DNA from 2 places in the Streptomyces sp. NPDC040622 genome. Region 1 is predicted to be linked to the other one. Evidence: riboswitches for the same ligand, from Rfam matches in the RefSeq annotation. Region 1 holds a riboswitch; the other holds the start of a gene.
What was found. Region 1 has a riboswitch for S-adenosylmethionine ahead of ACZ592_RS35945 (aminotransferase class V-fold PLP-dependent enzyme). Riboswitches for the same ligand answer to the same signal wherever they lie in the genome.
Positions count from the first base shown of each region.

Region 2: it holds a riboswitch for S-adenosylmethionine, as region 1 does, so the genes downstream of both, thrC (threonine synthase) here and ACZ592_RS35945 (aminotransferase class V-fold PLP-dependent enzyme) in region 1, are expected to answer to the same signal.

Region 1 covers NZ_JBVIXD010000016.1:109,791-113,982, forward strand. Annotated here, with positions in the region: gene ACZ592_RS35935 (hypothetical protein) at 1-160, shown strand, start outside; partial or broken gene ACZ592_RS35940 (glycerate kinase) at 516-1,273, shown strand; gene ACZ592_RS35945 (aminotransferase class V-fold PLP-dependent enzyme) at 1,222-2,595, opposite strand; SAM riboswitch class IV at 2,769-2,886, opposite strand; gene trpD (anthranilate phosphoribosyltransferase) at 2,974-4,038, opposite strand.
Region 2 covers NZ_JBVIXD010000006.1:161,186-165,377, reverse strand. Annotated here, with positions in the region: gene ACZ592_RS18510 (cold-shock protein) at 34-237, opposite strand; gene ACZ592_RS18505 (ubiquitin-like small modifier protein 1) at 657-932, opposite strand; gene thrC (threonine synthase) at 1,051-2,370, opposite strand; SAM riboswitch class I at 2,364-2,521, opposite strand; gene ACZ592_RS18495 (glucosyl-3-phosphoglycerate synthase) at 2,656-3,600, shown strand; gene ACZ592_RS18490 (DUF7927 domain-containing protein) at 3,666-4,192, shown strand, end outside.

The sequences.
Region 1 (4,192 bases):
GCTGCTCGTCGTGATGGCCGTCGCGCTCGGCGCGGTCGCGGCCACCACCCGCTCGGTCCTGCTCCGCGACGTCGAGCACCGCATCGACCGCCTCCTGGCCCAGGAGACCGGCGAGTTCACCAAACCTCGCGCGCGAGGGCGTCGGCCCGCACACGGGTGAGAGGTTCACCGACCCCGACGAGGAACTCCTCGGCCTGGTCGGCCGCTCCGGCCGGGCGCCCGCCAAGAAGCAGCAGTCCCGCGAGCCGCGCATCGACCACCCGCCGGCCGAGGACCCCGCCGCGATGAGGGCCGTCTTCGCGTCCCCCGACGCGACCGGCACGCTCCACCGCGACCGGGGCGAGATCCGCTGGGCGAAGGGGGAGATCGGGGCGGGCGAGGGCCACCCGGCGGCCGCGTTCGTCGTGGCCATCCACCCGGCGGGCGAACGGGCCAAGGCCGCCGACGTGTTCACCGTGCTGCCCGCCATCTCGGGCGTCGCGCTCCCGATGGCGACGGCCATCGGCCGGGCCGTCGCCGGACGCGTCCTGGTCGGCTGTGGCGACCCGGGCACGTCGGACGGCGGCACGGGCGCCCTGCAGGCCCTCGGCGCCCTCCTCCTGGACGCCGACGGCTGGGAACCGGGACCCGGCGGGCGGGAGTTGACGCGCCTGAGCCGCATCGACGCGAGCGGCCTCGACGCGCGCCTCGCGCACACCGGGATCCGCGTCGCCTGCGGCCCCTTCAACGTGCTGTGCGGTGAGCGCGGCGTCGCCCGCGTCTTCGGCCCGCAGAAGGGCGCGACCCCCACTCAGGTCGAACAGCTGACCGCCGCCCTGGAGCACTGGGCGCACATCCTCACGCGGGACCTGCGCGTACGCGCCGACCTGTGCACGGGCGCGTCGGGCGGCCTGGGCACCGGACTCGCCGCGCTCGGCGCCGCCCTCCTGCCCCGTTTCGACGTCCTGCTCGACGGAGTCGGCCTGGACGGCAGGCTCGCCCGCGCCGACCTGGTCATCACCGCCGAGGGCGCCCCGGACCACCGGACGCCGCGCGGCGATCCCCGCCGAGGTGGCCCGGCGCGCACACGGTCCGCGCGCTGGGCGTGGACGCCTGCAGCGCCATCCTGCCCGCCCCGGTCCCGCCGACCGAGGCGCTCGGCAGGGGCGGCGAGTTCCTCACCGACGCGGCCGAGCGGACCGTGCGGATGATCCGGCTCGGGTCACGGCTGCTGTCTCCGGCTCAGGCGGCGGCGCTGGTGTCCGGCACGCAACGCCCGTCCTCGGTGCGGTAGTTCCACCGCGCTCCGTCGGCGACCAGTTCCTTGACGGCGCGCACGAAACGCTCGACGTGCTCGTCGGGGGTGCCCGCGCCGAAGCTCACGCGGATGGCGTTCAGGGACTTCTCGCCGGGCGCGGCCTCGGGGGCACCGCACTCGCCGGGCTCGTCGGGCTCGCTGCCGAGCAGGGTGCGCACCAGCGGGTGGGCGCAGAAGAGGCCGTCCCGCACGCCGATGCCGTACTCGGCGGAGAGCGCGGCGGCGAAGTGCGAGCTGTTCCAGCCGTCCACGACGAAGGAGATGACGCCCACGCGCGGCGCGTCGTCGCCGAACAGCGAGAGGACCCGCACCTGCGGCACCTCGGCGAGGCCCTCGCGGACCTTCCCGATGAGGTACTGCTCGCGAGCGACGAGGTCGTCGAAGCCCGCCTCGGTGAGCGCCTTGCAGGCGGCGGCGATCGAGTACACGCCGATGACGTTGGGCGAACCGGCCTCGTGGCGGGCCGCGGTGTCGTGCCACTCCACGTCGACGCCGCCGTCGGCGCGGCGCGCCACCTTCCGCGAGGCCCCGCCGCCGGCCAGGTAGGGCTCGGCGTCACGCAGCCAGTCGGAGCGGCCCGCGAGGACGCCCGAGCCGAAGGGCGCGTACAGCTTGTGGCCGGAGAAGGCGACCCAGTCGACGTCCAACTCGTCGATGGAGACGGGGTGGTGGGGCGCGAGCTGCGCGGCGTCCAGGACGATCCGGGCGCCGTGCGCGTGGGCGGCGGCGGCCAGCTCGCGCACCGGCCAGAGCTCACCGGTGACGTTCGAGGCGCCGGTCACGCACACCAGGGCGGGGCCGTAGGGGTCGCGCTCCGCGAGGGCGCGCTCCAGGGTCTGCACGGCCTCGCCGGGCGTGCGCGGCGCGTTGAGGTAGGTGACGCGGGCGTCGCGCCACGGCAGGAGCGAGGCGTGGTGCTCGGTCTCGAAGACGAAGACCTGGCAGTCGGCGGGCAGCGCGGCGGCCAGCAGGTTCAGCGAGTCGGTGGTGGAGCGGGTGAAGACGACCTGGTCGCCGTCGCGGCAGCCGAGGAACGCGGCGACGGTCTCGCGGGAGTTCTCGAAGAGGTCGGTGGAGAGCTGCGAGAGGTAGCCGGCCCCGCGGTGCACGCTGCCGTAGTAGGGCGCGTACGCCGCCACGTCGTCCCAGACCCGCTGCAGCGCCGGGGCGCTCGCCGCGTAGTCGAGCGCCGCGTACGTCACCTCGCCACCGGTGACCAGCGGAACGGTGACGTCCCTGCCGAGGACGGCCAGCGGGGCGCAGACGGACGGGTCGACGGCAACGGCGGAAACAGACATGGCGAACTCCCGTGAGAGACAAGTGAGTTCACTGCGACGACAGCGGCACGACAGGGGTGCGGCGGTGCAGTGATGAAGAGAAGAAGGGTGTGCGGAAAGGGGCCGAAGGCCCTAGCACATTCGCTTGCTCACGAGACTGCTCCCTTGAGGACCAGGACCCCAGGGTTGAGAGGGGTCCGCGCTTGCCATACGCCTCGCTGCGCACGGCCTGGTCTTCACCCGGGGCACCCCGCCACGGACGGAGGGTTGCCGGACAGCGGGCCGGGGCCGTAGTCGCTGTCACTCATGACCTGTGCAGCATCCTGCCACACGATCTTCGGCGCGCAAGGCGCAGTCCAGATTCCGGACTGCGCCGTGCGTCACACCGGAGGGTTCTCCTCAGCGGTTGCTCGCGGACACCCAGCGCTCCAGGGCCCGCTTCGCGGCGCCCGAGTCGATCGCCTGCGCCGCCCTGACCATCTGGGCGCGCAACTGCTCCACCAGGGGCTCGTCGGTCGGCCTCAGGGCCACCAGGGCCGCCGCGGAGTTCAGCAGCACCGCGTCCCGCACCGGCCCGCTCTCCCCGTCCAGCAGCCGCAGCGCCACCTCCGCGTTGTACGAGGCGTCGGCGCCCCGCAGCGCCTCGACCGGCACCACGTCGATGCCGACGTCACGCGGGTCGAAGGCCTCCTCGCGCACCGCGCCGTCCCGCACCGTCCAGACCCGGGACGTCGCCGTCGTCGTCAGCTCGTCGAGCCCGTCGTCGCCGCGGAAGACGAGCGAGGAGTTGCCGCGCTCGGCGAAGACGCCGGCCACGACGGGCGCCATCTTGGGGTCGGCGACACCGACGGCCTGGGCCCGCACCTGGGCGGGGTTGGTGAGCGGGCCGAGGAGGTTGAAGACGGTCCTGATCCCCAGCTGGCTGCGCGCGCCGCCCGCGTGGCGCAGCGCGGGGTGGAACTTCACGGCGAAGCAGAACGTGATGCCGGCCTCGTCCGCGACCTCGACGACCCGCTGCGGGGTGAGGTCCAGATTGACGCCGAGCTTCTCCAGGACGTCGGAGGCGCCGGACGCGCTGGAGGCGGCGCGGTTGCCGTGCTTGACGACCTTCGCGCCCGTGCCCGCGACGACGATCGCCGACATGGTCGAGATGTTGACGGTCTTGGCGCCGTCGCCGCCGGTGCCCACGATGTCGACGCTCGGGCCCGGCACGTCGATGACGTTGGCGTGCGCGTACATGGCGCGGACGAGTCCGGAGATCTCCTCGACGGTCTCGCCCTTGGCCCGCAGGGCGACCACGAAGGCCGCGATCTGCGCGTCGGTGGCCTCGCCCCGCATGATGCGGTCCATGGCCCAGGCCGTGTCGTCCGCGCTCTGGTCGCGCCCGTCGAGCAGGCCGTTCAGCACGTCGGGCCAGGAACGGTCCGCCGCGGTGTCGCCTCCTGCGGGGGTCACAGCGCTCATAGCCGCTCCTGGTCTTCGTCCGTGGGTGACAAGGGCCCCCGCACAGGGGGTGGCACCACCCTATCCAGCGTCCGGGACGGCAAAGAGCCCCGTCCATGCAATGGACGGGGCTCCTGCCGTGGCGACCTTGTGGTCAGAGCTCGTGGAGCTCGGT
Region 2 (4,192 bases), on a different contig from region 1:
GCGATGCTTGCTTCGGTGGTCGGTCGCGCCGAGCTAGACGGCGAGTTTGACCATGTCCGCCTGCGGACCCTTCTGGCCCTGCGAGATCTCGAATTCGACTCGCTGACCTTCTTCAAGGGTGCGGTACCCGTCCATCTGGATCGCGCTGTAGTGGACGAAAACATCCGCACCACCGTCGACCGCGATGAAGCCGTACCCCTTCTCCGCGTTGAACCACTTGACGGTGCCCTGAGCCATGCCTAACTCCCCTATTACTGGCCCTTGCACAGGACCGCACTTCGCGGACCCGGGTCAGACCTCACCCCCCACTGATTGGGGGTGTGCGCCGGAACGCGTCGACCGCCGCTGAATGTATCTGTCCAACTGCCGTCTGCAACAGGTCAATCGGACGAGAATTCTGGGCACGCCCGATCGGTAATATGCGGAGAATTCGCTGGAATTCAGGGCAAGTCGGGCCAGGCAAATGCCGCACAAGGTTCAAATGGGCAGCGCTCTTTGGCTACTTCTTGTCGACTCCGGGCCGACTTCGTATATGCGCTCGGCACTAACGGCGAAGCACGCTTCCCAACTGTACCGCGCTCAACCATGCAGAATTGCCCCCTCCGTTTCTCGTACGGAGGGGGCAATTCAGATAACGCAGGGTACTTGCGAAAAGATCAGCCGCCGGCGACGGCGGGAATGATCGAGACGCCGGCGCCGTCCGGCGTCGCGGTCTCGAGGCCCTGCTCGAAACGGACGTCGTCGTCGTTGACGTACACGTTCACGAAGCGGCGGAGCTTGCCCTGGTCGTCCAGGACGCGGGCGGCGATGCCGTTGTGGTTCTTCTCCAGGTCGGCGATGACCTCACCGAGGGTCGCCCCCTCGGCGGCGACCTCGGACTTGCCGCCGGTGTAGGTGCGAAGAATGGTGGGGATGCGAACGTTGACGCTCATGGTGTTCACCTCAGAAGTACGGAGTACGGGGGTGGGGCGCCCCTGAACGGGGCGCGGGGGACCGCGCGAGGACGGACCACGACCGGCAGTCGGCGACGCCGGTCAGGCCCTGCGGCGGCTAACCGGCGAGACCCGCGGAGCGGAACGCCTCGAGGCTCGGCTTGATCGTCGCGGTGGCCTGCGAGGTCTCGGCGACAGCGTCCAGCGTCTTGAGGCCGTCCCCCGTGTTGAGGACCACCGTGGTCAGCGAGGGATCGATGAGCCCCGCGTCGACGAGCTTCTTCGTGACGCCCACGGTGACCCCGCCCGCCGTCTCGGCGAAGATCCCTTCCGTACGGGCGAGAAGCTTGATCGCCTCGACGACCTGCTCGTCGTTCACGTCCTCCACCGCACCGCCCGTGCGGCGCGCGATGTCGAGGACGTACGGGCCGTCGGCCGGGTTGCCGATCGCCAGGGACTTGGCGATGGTGTCCGGCTTCTGCGGGCGCACCACGTCGTGGCCGGCCTTGAAGGCCGTGGACACCGGGGAGCAGCCCTCGGCCTGCGCGCCGAAGATCTTGTAGGGCTTGTCCTCGACCAGGCCGAGCGCGATGAGCTCCTTGAGCCCCTTGTCGATCTTCGTGAGCTGTGAGCCCGAGGCGATCGGGATGACGAGCTGGTCGGGCAGCTCCCAGCCGAGCTGTTCGCAGATCTCGTACGCGAGGGTCTTGGAACCCTCGCCGTAGTACGGCCGCAGGTTGACGTTGACGAAGCCCCAGCCCTCGCCCAGTGGGTCGCCGATGAGCTCGGAGCAGAAGCGGTTCACGTCGTCGTAGTTGCCCTCGATGCCGACGAGCTCGCCGCCGTAGACCGCGGCCATGACGACCTTGCCCTGCTCCAGGTCGTGCGGGATGAACACGCAGGAGCGGAAGCCGGCGCGGGCGGCGGCGGCGCCGACGGCGCCCGCGAGGTTGCCGGTGGAGGAGCAGGACAGGGTGGTGAAGCCGAAGGCGCGCGCCGCTTCGAGCGCCTGCGCGACGACGCGGTCCTTGAAGGAGTGCGTCGGGTTTCCGGAGTCGTCCTTGACGAACAGCTTGCCCGCGTCGACGCCGAGTTCGGCGGCGAGGTTGTCGGCCTTGACCAGCTTGGTCCAGCCCGGGTTGAGGTTCGGCTTGTCGGCCACGTCGGCGGGGACGGGCAGCAGGGGGGCGTAGCGCCAGATGTTGGCGGGTCCCGCCTCGATCTGCTTGCGGAGGGACTCCGGGTCGCCGAGCGGCAGGTCGTAGGCGACTTCGAGGGGGCCGAAACACTCGACGCAGGCGAAGATCGGACCGAGCGGGAACTTGGTGCCGCACTCACGGCAGGAGAGGCCGGAGGCGGGGCCGAGGTCTACGGAAGAGGTGGTGTTCTCAGTGGCGACAGTCTGCACAGCCATGGAGGCGAGGCCCTTTCTCCTCATCTTCCTCGCGACGCATCTCGCCGCGAGACGGAATTGGCACCTTCCCGAGCCGGGAGCCTCGCGGCGCGGATCCGATGGATCGCGTACGAGACCGGCTGGAGGGTTGCCGGGGCTTCAACGGGCCGTTTCCCTCTGCCCCTCTGGATGAGCGGTATTCGGTTGTGACGCCCGGGACCCCCGACATGCGATGGTCACCGGCGTTGTTCAAGACTGTAACCGAAGCCCCGGACCCTTGAGATAGTCGTCCGAACCGCGAGATGGATCACATATGGGAGGACCACGACCGTGCTGGAAGAGGTCGAGCACTGGCTGAGCAGGCGTTCCTGGTCCGTCGCCGACCGTCCGCCGGAGCGGCTCGTCGCCGCGAAACGGGCGTCCGGCACCTCGGTGAGCGTCGTCCTGCCCGCGCTCGACGAGGAGGCCACGGTCGGTGAGATCGTCGCCGAGATCCGCCGCGAGCTGATGGAGAAGGTGCGCCTGGTCGACGAGCTGGTGGTGGTCGACTCCGGCTCCACGGACCGCACCGCCGAGGTCGCCGCGGCGGCGGGCGCCAAGGTCGTGCACCGCGACGAGATCCTGCCGCGCATCGCGCCGGTGCCGGGCAAGGGCGAGGTGCTGTGGCGCTCGCTGCTGGTGACGGACGGCGACGTCGTGGCGTTCGTCGACGCGGACCTGCGGGAGTTCTCGGCGGACTTCGTCTCGGGGATCGTGGGTCCCCTGCTCACGGACCCGGACGTGGACTTCGTGAAGGCGATGTACGACCGCCCGCTGGGCGAGGCGGCCGGGCAGGGCGGGCGGGTGACGGAGCTGATGGCGCGGCCGCTGCTGAACATGCACTGGCCGCGCCTCGCGGGGTTCGTGCAGCCGCTGGGCGGCGAGTACGCGGTGCGCAGGTCGCTCCTGGAGCGGCTGCCGTTCCCGGTCGGGTACGGGGTGGAGCTGGGGCTGCTCGTGGACGCGCTGCACACGGTGGGGCTCGACGCGCTGGCGCAGGTGGACGTGGGGGTGCGCAGGCACCGGCACCAGGACGGGCAGGCGCTCGGCCGGATGGCGGCGGCGATCTACCGGACGGCGCAGCTGCGGCTGGCGCGCGGCCATCTGCTGCGTCCCGAGCTGACGCAGTTCGAGCGGGGCGAGGACGGGTTCGCGCCGCGGACGTATCCGGTCGACACGGAGGAGCGTCCGCCGATGACCGATATTGCTGAGTATGCGCGTCGTCGCGTGGCGTAACCTCAGATGATTGTCCGCTTTGCCTACATTGCCTACTTATGTGGGTCAGACATGCAGTGAAAGCCATGCGGCGGGCGGGCGTCCTCACGCTCGCCTCCGCCACCGTCGCGGCGGGCGCGCTCGTCGCGACCGCGTCGCCCGCGTCCGCGGAGGTCATCGAGCCCTTCGCCAAACGCTACGACGAATCGCTCTACGGCGACTTCAAGACCATCGGCAACACGGTCCTTGACTGCCCGACGAGCCCCGCCGACGTGGCCGCCTCCTGCAAGGAGACCCAGCAGGCCCAGGGCACCAAGAACAACAACAACTTCGTCGAGCACCGCATCGACACCGCGGGGCTCACCGGCACCTTCGACTCCAGCACCGGACAGGTGACGATCCCACCGGGCGCCACGGTCGACTACGCCCGCCTGTTCTGGGGCGGCAACGCGGGCACGCACCGCTTCGGCAACACCGTGCGCAACATCTGCGACCTCAACCGCGAGGGCAACAAGCCCGTGGACCCGGCGCCCGGCGACCCGCTCACCACGGCGCCCGTCATCCGGGTCGACGGCGGCGCGCAGAACACCGTGAGCGTCGAGAACGCGGTCCG